Regions from separate parts of the Saccharopolyspora sp. NPDC050642 genome, predicted to be linked through region 3. Evidence: riboswitches for the same ligand, from Rfam matches in the RefSeq annotation. Region 3 holds a riboswitch; each other region holds the start of a gene.

Region 1 (3,243 bases), on a different contig from region 3:
GCCGGAAGGACGTCACCGCCCAGTCCAGGTACTCCCCGTGCGCCGCCCGGCGCAGCGGGAGCAGTTCGCGCAACGCGGGCTCGTCGACCTGGATGACCCGGATGCCGGCCGCCTCCAGGTCGGCGACCTCGTCCCGGATCGCCAGCGCGACCTGCTTCGCGGTGTCGGCCGGCGGCTGGTCGTCGCGGACGAAAGACCACGCCAGGATCGTCACCGGTCCGGTGAGCATGCCCTTGACCGGCTTCTCGGTCAGCCGCTGCGCGTAGCTCGCCCACTCGACGGTGATCGGCGCCGGGCGGGAGACGTCGCCGTAGAGGATCGGCGGGCGCACGCACCGCGACCCGTAGGACTGCACCCATGCGTTGTCGGTGCTGGCGAAGCCGTCCAGGTGCTCGGCGAAGTACTGCACCATGTCGTTGCGCTCCGGCTCGCCGTGCACCAGGACGTCGAGCCCGAGCCCTTCCTGCAGGCGGATCACGCGCTCGATCTCGTCCTGCATCCGCCGCCGGTACGTCGCCTGGTCGATGCGGCCGGCGCGGACCGCGGCGCGCGCCTTGCGGACGTCCGTGGTCTGCGGGAACGATCCGATCGTCGTGGTCGGCAACGGCGGCAGGTTCAACGCCTTCTGCTGAGCCGCGCGCCGCGTGTCGTACTCGCCGCGCTGCGTGTATTCCGGCCGAAGTGCCTGCAACCGAGCGCGCACGCGATTGTTCCGGACCCGGTCCGCGCCGGCGCGGTCGGCGATCGCGGCGCGCGCCTCGGCCAGCTCGTCGGCCACCGCGTCGCGGCCCTCGCGCAACGCGCGGCCCAGCACGACCACCTCGCGGACCTTCTGCGCGGCGAAGGCCAGCCAGGGCTTCACCTGCGGGTCGATGCCGGTCTCCGCGTCGACGTCGTAGGGCACGTGCAGCAGGGAGCACGACGTGCTGACCGCGACCTCGTTCGCCGAGCCGAGCAGCGTGGCGGCGGTCGCGAGCGCCTTGTCGAGATCGGTGCGCCAGACGTTGCGCCCGTCGACGAGCCCGGCCACCAGGGTCTTGCCGCTCAGCCCGCGAACCGACGACAGGACGTCCACTGTGGACTTCCCGGCGACGAGGTCGGCGCCGATCGCTTCGACCGGGCTAGCCGCCAGCACCTCCAGCGCCTCGCCGAGATCGCCGAAGTATCCCGCGACCAGCAGTTTCGGCCGCTCCGCCAGATCGCCGAGCCGCTGGTAGGCGGCGCGCAGGGCGGCGAGTTCGGCCGGCGAGCGGTCGGCGGCGAAGGCCGGCTCGTCCAGCTGCACCCACTCAACGCCGGCGCGGTGCAGCTCGCCGAGCAGCTCCGCGTAGGCGTCCAGCAGCGCGTCCAGCCGGTCCAGCGGCCGGAACGACTCCGGCGCGCCGTCCGCGGATTTGGCCAGCAGCAGGAACGTGAGCGGGCCGACCAGCACCGGGCGGGTGGTCACGCCCAGCTCGGCGGCCTCCCGGTACTGCTCCACGGGAGTCCGGTCGGCGAGCGAGAACTGCGTGTCCGGGCCGATCTCGGGCACCAGGTAGTGGTAGTTCGTGTCGAACCACTTCGTCATCTCCAGCGGCGGCTCGGACGCCACGCCGCGCGCCATCGCGAAGTAGGTGTCCAGCGGGCCCAGCCCGAGCTTCGCGAAGCGCGGCGGGATCGCGCCGAAGGTGACCGCGGTGTCCAGCACCTGGTCGTAGTACGAGAACGTGTTGCCCGGCACCGAATCCAGGCCCGCGTCCCACAGCGAGCGCCAGGTCTGGACGCGGAGTTCGCGCGCCACCGCGCGCAGCTCCGCCTCGCCGATGCGGGACGACCAGTAGCGCTCCAGCGCGCGCTTGAGTTCCCGGTCGGGGCCGATCCGGGGGTATCCGAGTACGGTGGATCCGATCTTGCTGCTCAAGGCCCTCTCCTCGCGAGCTCGACGGCAGATGCCCCGAGGTCCGGGAAGGCGCAGGCGGACCGGCGCGCACCGCGCGGCGCGAGCCGGTCGTCCGCCGGGTCCTCCCGCGAGACCCCGGACCGCGCGCACCGTCCGGTGCGCGCACCGGTGGCAGGTCTTCGGACTCGCGGGCGCGTCCCGGCCGGAGCCGGGGTTCCTAGTGGCCGTCGCTTCCCAGGCACGCGTGCCCAGTGCTGTGCCCGGTCTGGGACCGGGGACGGCGTTCGTTCCCACTCACCGCTGCGGGGCAGTCCCGGATTCGCACCGGGTTCCCTCTTGCCTCGTCCACCCCGCTTCAGGGGGGCGGACGAACCACCAGCACAACGGAGGCTACCGATCGGGGGGCCGTTGGCAAGGGCCGGCGACGCGCCGGGCGGCCCCCTCGCGACCGGCGGTCCCCGGGCTGAACATGATCTTCCGGCCCACCGCCGCACCTCCGGTGAGACGCTCGTCACGCGGCACCGCAGGCCCGGTCCCGAAACGCGGGATGGCCACGTCCGGGTGACGATCGTGGAAACGGGCCGATCCGCATCTCACGTTTCCGCGGCGCGGGGCGTCTACGGGGAGTGAAAGTGAGACCGTTCGAGCAGATCGTTGACGAGTACGGCCCGATGGTGCTGCGAGTGTGCCGGGCCGTGCTCGGGCCGGCCGACGCCGAGGACGCGTGGTCCGAGACGTTCCTGGCCGCGCTGCGCGCCTACCCGGAGCTGGCCGAGGACACCAACGTGGAGGCGTGGCTGGTCACGATCGCCCACCGCAAGGCGGTCGACGTCACCAGGGCGACGGCCCGCCGGCCGGTGGTGGTCGAGCGCCTGCCCGAGCGGCCCAGCACGAGCGGCCGCCCGGAGGACTGGGACGGCGACCTGTGGGCCGCGCTGAGCGCGCTGCCGGCCAAGCAGCGCATGGCGGTGGCCTACCACTACCTGGCCGGCCTGCCCTACGCCGAGATCGCCGCGATCCTCGGCGGCAGCACCGATGCCGCCCGGCGGGCCGCCGCGGACGGCATCAAGACCCTGCGCACGACCTATAGACCCACCACGAGAGTGGGGAGGGAAGCGTGATGATGACGATCCATGAATCCGACGACGGACACCTGTTCGACGCGCTCCCGGCGATCGACTTCAACACCAGCGAGCGGCTGCACATCGACCTGGTGAGCGCGGCCCAGCGGGAAGGGCTGCTCGACGTCGCGTACCGCACCGTCGGCACCCCGGTCGGCGAGCTGCTGCTGGCGGCCACCGAACGCGGCCTGGTGCGGGTCGCCTTCGACCGCCAGGGGCACAGCACGGTCCTGGAGTCGCTGG
Region 2 (3,243 bases), on a different contig from region 3:
AGGTGATCCACGGGTGGCCGGTCTCGAAAAGCATGGTCAGCATCCGCCGCCACAGCTCCACCGCGCGGACCCGCTTGAACACCTTGATCTCGCCGCGGTCGGCGGCCTGCTCGTAGGCGCGGTAGCGCTCGGCGAACGCCTTGCCGTAGAGGTCGTGCAGGTCAGAGGTCTCGTCCGGGGAGAACAGCGTCCACTGCTCGTCGGCTTCGACGCGGCGCAGGAACTCGTCGGGCACCCAGTTCGCGGTGTTCATGTCGTGGGTGCGGCGGCGGTCGTCGCCGGTGTTCTTGCGCAGGTCGAGGAACTCCTCGACGTCGATGTGCCAGGTCTCCAGGTACGCGCACACCGCGCCCTTGCGCTTGCCGCCCTGGTTGACCGCCACCGCGGTGTCGTTGGCGATCTTCAGGAACGGCACCACGCCCTGCGACTTGCCGTTGGTGCCGTTGATGTGGGCGCCGATGCCGCGCACCGGCGTCCAGTCGTTGCCCAGCCCGCCGGCGTACTTCGACAGCAGCGCGTTGTTGCTGATCGAGTGGAAGATGCCGGACAGGTCGTCGTCCACAGTGGTCAGGAAGCAGGACGACAGCTGCGGCCGGGTGGTGCCGGCGTTGAACAGCGTCGGCGTCGAGCACATGAAGTCGAACGACGAGAGCAGGTGGTAGAACTCGATGGCCCGCGCCTCGCGGTCGTCCTCGCGCAGCGCGAGGCCCATCGCGACCCGCATGAAGAAGGCCTGCGGCAGCTCGAACCGGGTGCCGTCGTGGTGCAGGAAGTACCGGTCGTAGAGGGTCTGCAGCCCGAGGAAACCGAAGGTCAGGTCGCGTTCCGCCACCAGCGCGCCGCCCAGCCGCGCCAGGTCGAAGGCGCCCAGCTCCGGATCCAGCATCTCCAGCTCGATGCCGCGCCGCACGTAGTCGGCGAAGTACTCCGGGTAGCGGGCGCGCATCTCCTCCTGGTCGGCCTCCTGCGGCTCGCCCAGGTAGCTCAGCGCCTCGCGGCGCATCCGGTCCAGCAGCAGCCGGGCGGTGACCTGCGAGTAGTTCGGTTCGGTCTCGATCAGCGTGCGCGCCGCCATGACCTGGGCCAGCGAGAGCTCGTCGTCGCTGATGCCGGTGTAGCCGGTGCGCCGCACCTCGTCGAGCACGGCTTCGGCGGACACGCCGGACAGCCCGGCGCAGGCTTGGTGGACCACAGTGGACACGCGGGTCCAGTCGTTGAGTGTCGCCGTCACGGGCTCTCTCCCTCGCGAGCTCGGCGGACCACGACGGCGCGCGAGGAGACCCGCGGCGGCAGCCGCTGGTCGTCCGCGCAGACCCGCCCTCGAGGTCCCGGACAGCACGCTTCGCGCGTGCACCGGTGGCAGGTCTTCGGACTCACGGGCGGCCTAGTGGTCGTGGCTTCCCAGGCTGTTCGCCCAGTGCTCTACCCGCTGCCGTTCGGCAGCCGGGTCACGACTTTCGTTCCCGTTCACCGCTGCGGGGCAGTCCCGGATTCGCACCGGGTTCCCTCTTGCCTCACCGGATGCCTCCGGTGAACCACCAGCGATCGACACACTACATGTTGGGTTCGGGGGAGGCGTGCATGGGCAGATAACGGCGTGGCGCGGTACCGGTCGACAGTCCGGGCGCGGTGGCCGAGACTGGGCGGCCGGGGGCTGGCGAAAGGGGACCCGGTGGACGAGGCGAAGCTTCGGTCGTTGCTCTCGGAGCTGACCGTGGCGGACAAGGCGCGGCTGCTGACCGGAGCCGACTTCTGGACCCTGCACCCGATGCCCCAGATCGGGCTGCGGTCGCTGGTGCTCTCCGACGGCCCGAACGGGGTGCGCGGAACGACCTGGGACGAGCGCGACACCTCGCTGCTGTTCCCGGTGGCGTCCGCGCTGGCGGCGACGTGGGACCGGGCGGCGGCGCGGACCGCGGGGGAGATGTTCGGCGACGAGGCGCGCCGCCGGGGCGTGCACGTGGTGCTGGCGCCGACCGTCAACGTGCACCGAAGTCCTTTCGGCGGAAGGCATTTCGAGAACTTCTCGGAGGATCCGCTGCTGATCGGCGAGATCGGCGCCGAGGTGGTCGCGGGCATCCAGTCGCGCGGGGTGGCCGCGACGCCGAAGCACTTCGTGGCCAACGACAGCGAGACCGAGCGGCTCAGCTACGACGCGATCGTCGACGAGCGGACGCTGCGCGACCTCTACCTCAAGCCGTTCGAGAGGATCATCGCGAAGGCTTCGCCGTGGGTGCTGATGGCCGCCTACAACTCGGTGAACGGCAGCACGATGACCGAGAATTCCGCGCTGGTGAACGACATCCTCAAGGGCGAGTGGGCGTGGGACGGCGTGCTCGTGTCGGACTGGTTCGCCACCCGTTCGCTCCAGGCGGCGGCGCTCGGCGGCCTCGACCTGGCGATGCCCGGGCCGAAAAGCCCTTGGAGCGGCGGGAAACTCGCGAAGGCCGTGGAGAAGGGCGGAGTTTCCGAGTCGGTGCTCGACGACAAGGTCCTGCGCGTCCTGCGGCTGGCCGACCGCGTGGGCGCGTTCGAGGACTCCGAGCCCGGCGGTGGCGGTCCGTCGGAGGAGGCCCGGCCGGTCATCCGGCGGCTCGCGGCGCAGGGGTTCGTGTTGCTGCGCAACGAGGTCGTGTCGGACGCGCCGCTGCTGCCGATCGACCCGAAGGTCGCCAAGGTCGCGGTGATCGGCGAGAACGCCACCATCCCGGCGGTGCAGGGCGGCGGCTCCTCGCACGTCAGCCCGCCGCACGTGGTGACGCCGCTGGACGGGCTGCGGGCGGCGCTGCCGGACGCGGATGTCGTGTACCAGCGCGGTGTCCGGCACCGGCGGCTGCTGGACGTGATCCCGGGAGCGGAGGTCACCGATCCGGAGGGCGAGGGCAGCGGCCTGCGCGTCGACTACCTCGGTGCCGACGGCGAGGTGCTCGAAAGCGAATTGCGCGGCACCGAGCGGCTGCTGTGGCTCGGCGGGCTGCCTGCCGGGACGAAGTCGTTGCGGTTGCGGGGGAACCTCCGGCTCGACGTCGGTGAGCACGTGTTCGGGGTGAACGGCACCGGCGGCTTCCGCGTCGAACTCGCGGGCCGGGAGGTGCTGGCCGCGGACGTGGTGCGCGCGGACGGGATCGACGATCCGATGGGCGACATGCTGGAGCCGCCCGAGCAGCGGTTCAACGTGGTGCTCGTGGAATCGGACCTGGACGACGCCGGTCGGGCCGCGCTGACCGTGGAGTTCACCCCGCA
Region 3 (3,243 bases):
ACCGGGCCGCCGCGGCGCTCTGCCTGACCCAGTCCGCGGTCAGCCAGCACCTGCGCAAGCTGGAGCGGGTGCTGGACCGGAAGCTGGTGGTCCGGGAGGGGCGGCAGGCCAAGTTCACCGCTTCCGGAGAGCTCCTGCTGGCGGAGGCGCGGCGCATCCTCGGCGCGCACGACGAGGCGCTGCGCCGGCTCGGCGCGGAGGAACGCCGCACGCTCGTCTTCGGCTCCACCGAGCACGCCGCCGACCGGCTGCTCCCCGAGCTGGCGACCCGGATGCGAGCCGCCTTCCCGGCGTTCGAGGTGCGGTTCCGGCTGGACCGGACGGCGCGGCTCGCGGAAGCGGTGGACCGCGGCAGCATCGACATCGCCCTGCTGATCGACCTGTCGGTCGGCGGGCGGAGCCGGGACGCGGGCCGGCTCCGGATGGACTGGTACGCGGCACCGGACTGGGCGCCGCCGGGCCCCGGCGAGCCGCTGCCGATGGTCGTCTTCGACGAGCCCTGCATCATGCGGCGGCTCGCGGTCGACGCGGTGACCGGGATCGGCCGGCATCCGGACCTGGTGTGCGAGGCCGCCGATCTGGCCGGGGTGCTCGCGGCCGCGCGGTCCGGCCTCGGCGTCACGCTGCTGCCCTCGGCGAAGCCGCGCCTGGAAGGGCTGGTGGTGCGCGACGACCTCCCGCAGCTGGATTCCGCGCCGCTGCGGGTCCGGGCCCGCCCCGGGCTCGACGACGACCTCGCGGATCTCGTCGCGAAGACGGCGCGCGAGGTGGTCGAAGCGCATTCGTGAGACATGCCGGAGGGCGCCCCCGACGGATCGGAGACGCCCCCGGCTGCGCGTCAGGCGGGCAGGTGCACGCGGCGGTGCAGGCGCTCGCCGATGTCGCTGGCCGCGTTGTCCAGCAGCTTGTGCGCCAGTTCGAACAGGGCGCGGGCGATCGCGATCTCGTCGCCGATCTGCGGTACCTCCGGGTCGTCCGGGTGGCGGCGCGCGGTGCCGTGCCCGTGCAGCGCCTGACCGCTGGGGGTGGTGAACCCGACGTCGGCGGTGGTCTTCGCGCCCGCCTCCACGACCTGGAGGTTCAGCGTGATGGTGTGGGTCTCGTTCATGGTCGCCTCCTGTACCCGTCGGCCCGCGTTCCCGCAGGCCCTTGAGGTCGCCGTAGCCCAAGCATGCGCTGGCCGACCGGAGCAGCGGAAGACCGGTGTTCACCCATCCGGGTCGCCCCGGTCGGCCGCGCAGACCGGTACGCGCGACGTACCCAACCGGCCCTCGTCGCCAAACGAGGTGCGGCGCGTCCCGCCGTGATCGACTTCACCCGGGGTTTGACCTCGGGTCGCGGGGCAGGCAAGGATACGGCCGCCGACAGTGCAGGAACCCGGTGCGAATCCGGGACGGTCCCGCCACTGTGACCGGGGAGTGGGCCCCACTCGTTGCCACGGCTGCGTGCAGCTGGAAGGCCGGGGTGCCGCATCGATCCGGGAGTCAGGAGACTGCGCGCCGGCCCCGCGCCGCGCCGCGGCGTGCGGACACCGAGCCCCTCGGGCGGGAAACCCAGGAGGTCGGATATCCCATGTCTCGGGATGCCGAAGAGAGTCGGCCGCAGGCCGGTTGGGGCGCCATCGAGCGCCGGAAAGCAGCGGTCGTGCTGGCCGCCGTCGGAGTGCTCCACCTGGCGGGTTGGGGCGCGTACCTGCTGCAGCAGCAGGATTTCGGCGCCGCGGGAGGGCTGGCCGCCGCGGGCGTGACCGCGTACCTGCTCGGATTGCGCCACGGGTTCGACGCCGACCACGTCGCGGTGATCGACGACGCCACGCGGCTGCTGATGCAGCGCGGCAGGCGACCGGTGTCGACCGGCATGTGGTTCGCCCTCGGGCACGCCAGCGTCGTGCTCTTCCTCGCCGTCGCGGTCGCTTTCATCGCCGGGCCCGCCGCGCAGCAGTGGGCCGAGGAGGCCGGCGTGCGGATCGCCACGGCGGTGGACCTGATCGTGATCGCGGTCCTGACCGCACTGGCCGTGCTCAACGCGCTGGTGCTGCGCGATGCCCTGCGGCTGCTGCGCCGCGCCCGCCGCGGCGCGGTCGACGAGGCCGAGGTCGAGCTGGTGCTCGGGCGGCGCGGCCTGCTCGCCCGGGTGCTGCGGGGGCGGATGCGCAACGTGGCCCGCTCCTGGCACCTGTTCGGCATCGGTCTGCTGTTCGGGCTCGGCATGCAGACCGCCACCGAGATCACCGTGCTCGCCATGGTCTCCCCGACCGAGCACCTGTCAGCGATCGCCGTGCTGAGCCTGCCGCTGCTGTTCGCCGCCGGAATGTGCACAGTGGACAGCGTGGACGGCATGTTGATGTCCCGGGCCTACACGTGGTCGCTGGCGCGGCCGCTGCGGCGGTTGTGGGTGAACGTGACGACCACCGCGCTGACGGTGGTGCTCGCCGCGGTCGTCGCGCTGGTCGTCCTCGCCGGGTTGCTCCAGGAGCTCGGCGCGTCCTTCGCGGAGCCCGTCGCGGCCATCGGCGACCACTTCGAGCTGCTCGGCTATCTGACGCTGGCCGCTTTCATGGCAGTATGGGGCGGCGCCGCGCTCTGGTGGAAAGTCGCCGCCCGCGGCGACGACGCGGAACGCGCGTGACCGGCGTCCACCGGCTGTGCCAGGTGGCGCCCCGCGGTCAGGCCGGTGATCGTGAGCCACGACGAGGTGGCCTACCGCGTGGCTGCGCCCCCGTGCACAAGGCCCCGGCGAGTTCGCCGGGGCGGAGCCGACATGGACTACGGACATGACCAAGCACACTGAACAGCACTACTTCGCCGGGCTCGACCTCGCCGGGAAGCGGGTGGTCGTCGTCGGCGCGGGCACCGTCGCGCAGCGCCGGGTCCCGCGCCTGATCAACTCCGGTGCGCTGGTCGACGTGATCGCGCCGGAGGCGACCCCGGCCGTCGAGGCGATGGCCGAGGCGGGCGACCTGACGTGGCACCGGCGCCCCTACGCCGACGGCGACCTGGAAGGTGCTTGGTACGTCGTGGCGTGCGCGACCGGGGCCGAGGTGAACGCCGCGGTCGCGGCCGAAGCCGAGCAGCGCCGCATCTTCTGCGTCCGCGCCGACGACGCCTCGCAGGGGACCGCCGTCACGCCCGCGGTGGCCCAGCACGGCGGGCTGCTGCTCGGGGTGCTGGCGGGCGGCGACCACCGGCGTTCCGCCGCCGTGCGGGACGGGCTCGTGGAGGCGTTGCGCACCGGTGTTGTCGA

The links. A riboswitch is a leader RNA that binds a small molecule or an ion and turns the genes downstream of it on or off. The one in region 3 is predicted to bind cobalamin.
Region 1: another riboswitch for cobalamin. It lies ahead of metE (5-methyltetrahydropteroyltriglutamate--homocysteine S-methyltransferase); the one in region 3 lies ahead of AB0H93_RS24160 (nickel transporter).
Region 2: another riboswitch for cobalamin. It lies ahead of AB0H93_RS27435 (ribonucleoside-diphosphate reductase subunit alpha); the one in region 3 lies ahead of AB0H93_RS24160 (nickel transporter).

Annotation. Positions count from the first base shown of each region.
Region 1 covers NZ_JBFAIN010000001.1:105,986-109,228, forward strand. The annotation lists gene metE (5-methyltetrahydropteroyltriglutamate--homocysteine S-methyltransferase) at 1-1,900, opposite strand, end outside; cobalamin riboswitch at 2,032-2,271, opposite strand; gene AB0H93_RS00490 (sigma-70 family RNA polymerase sigma factor) at 2,506-3,000, shown strand; gene AB0H93_RS00495 (methylated-DNA--[protein]-cysteine S-methyltransferase) at 3,000-3,243, shown strand, end outside.
Region 2 covers NZ_JBFAIN010000021.1:4,733-7,975, forward strand. The annotation lists gene AB0H93_RS27435 (ribonucleoside-diphosphate reductase subunit alpha) at 1-1,231, opposite strand, end outside; cobalamin riboswitch at 1,341-1,555, opposite strand; gene AB0H93_RS27440 (glycoside hydrolase family 3 C-terminal domain-containing protein) at 1,673-3,243, shown strand, end outside.
Region 3 covers NZ_JBFAIN010000016.1:89,389-92,631, reverse strand. The annotation lists gene AB0H93_RS24170 (LysR substrate-binding domain-containing protein) at 1-788, shown strand, start outside; gene AB0H93_RS24165 (DUF1876 domain-containing protein) at 839-1,108, opposite strand; cobalamin riboswitch at 1,371-1,495, shown strand; gene AB0H93_RS24160 (nickel transporter) at 1,573-2,628, shown strand; gene cobA (uroporphyrinogen-III C-methyltransferase) at 2,774-3,243, shown strand, end outside.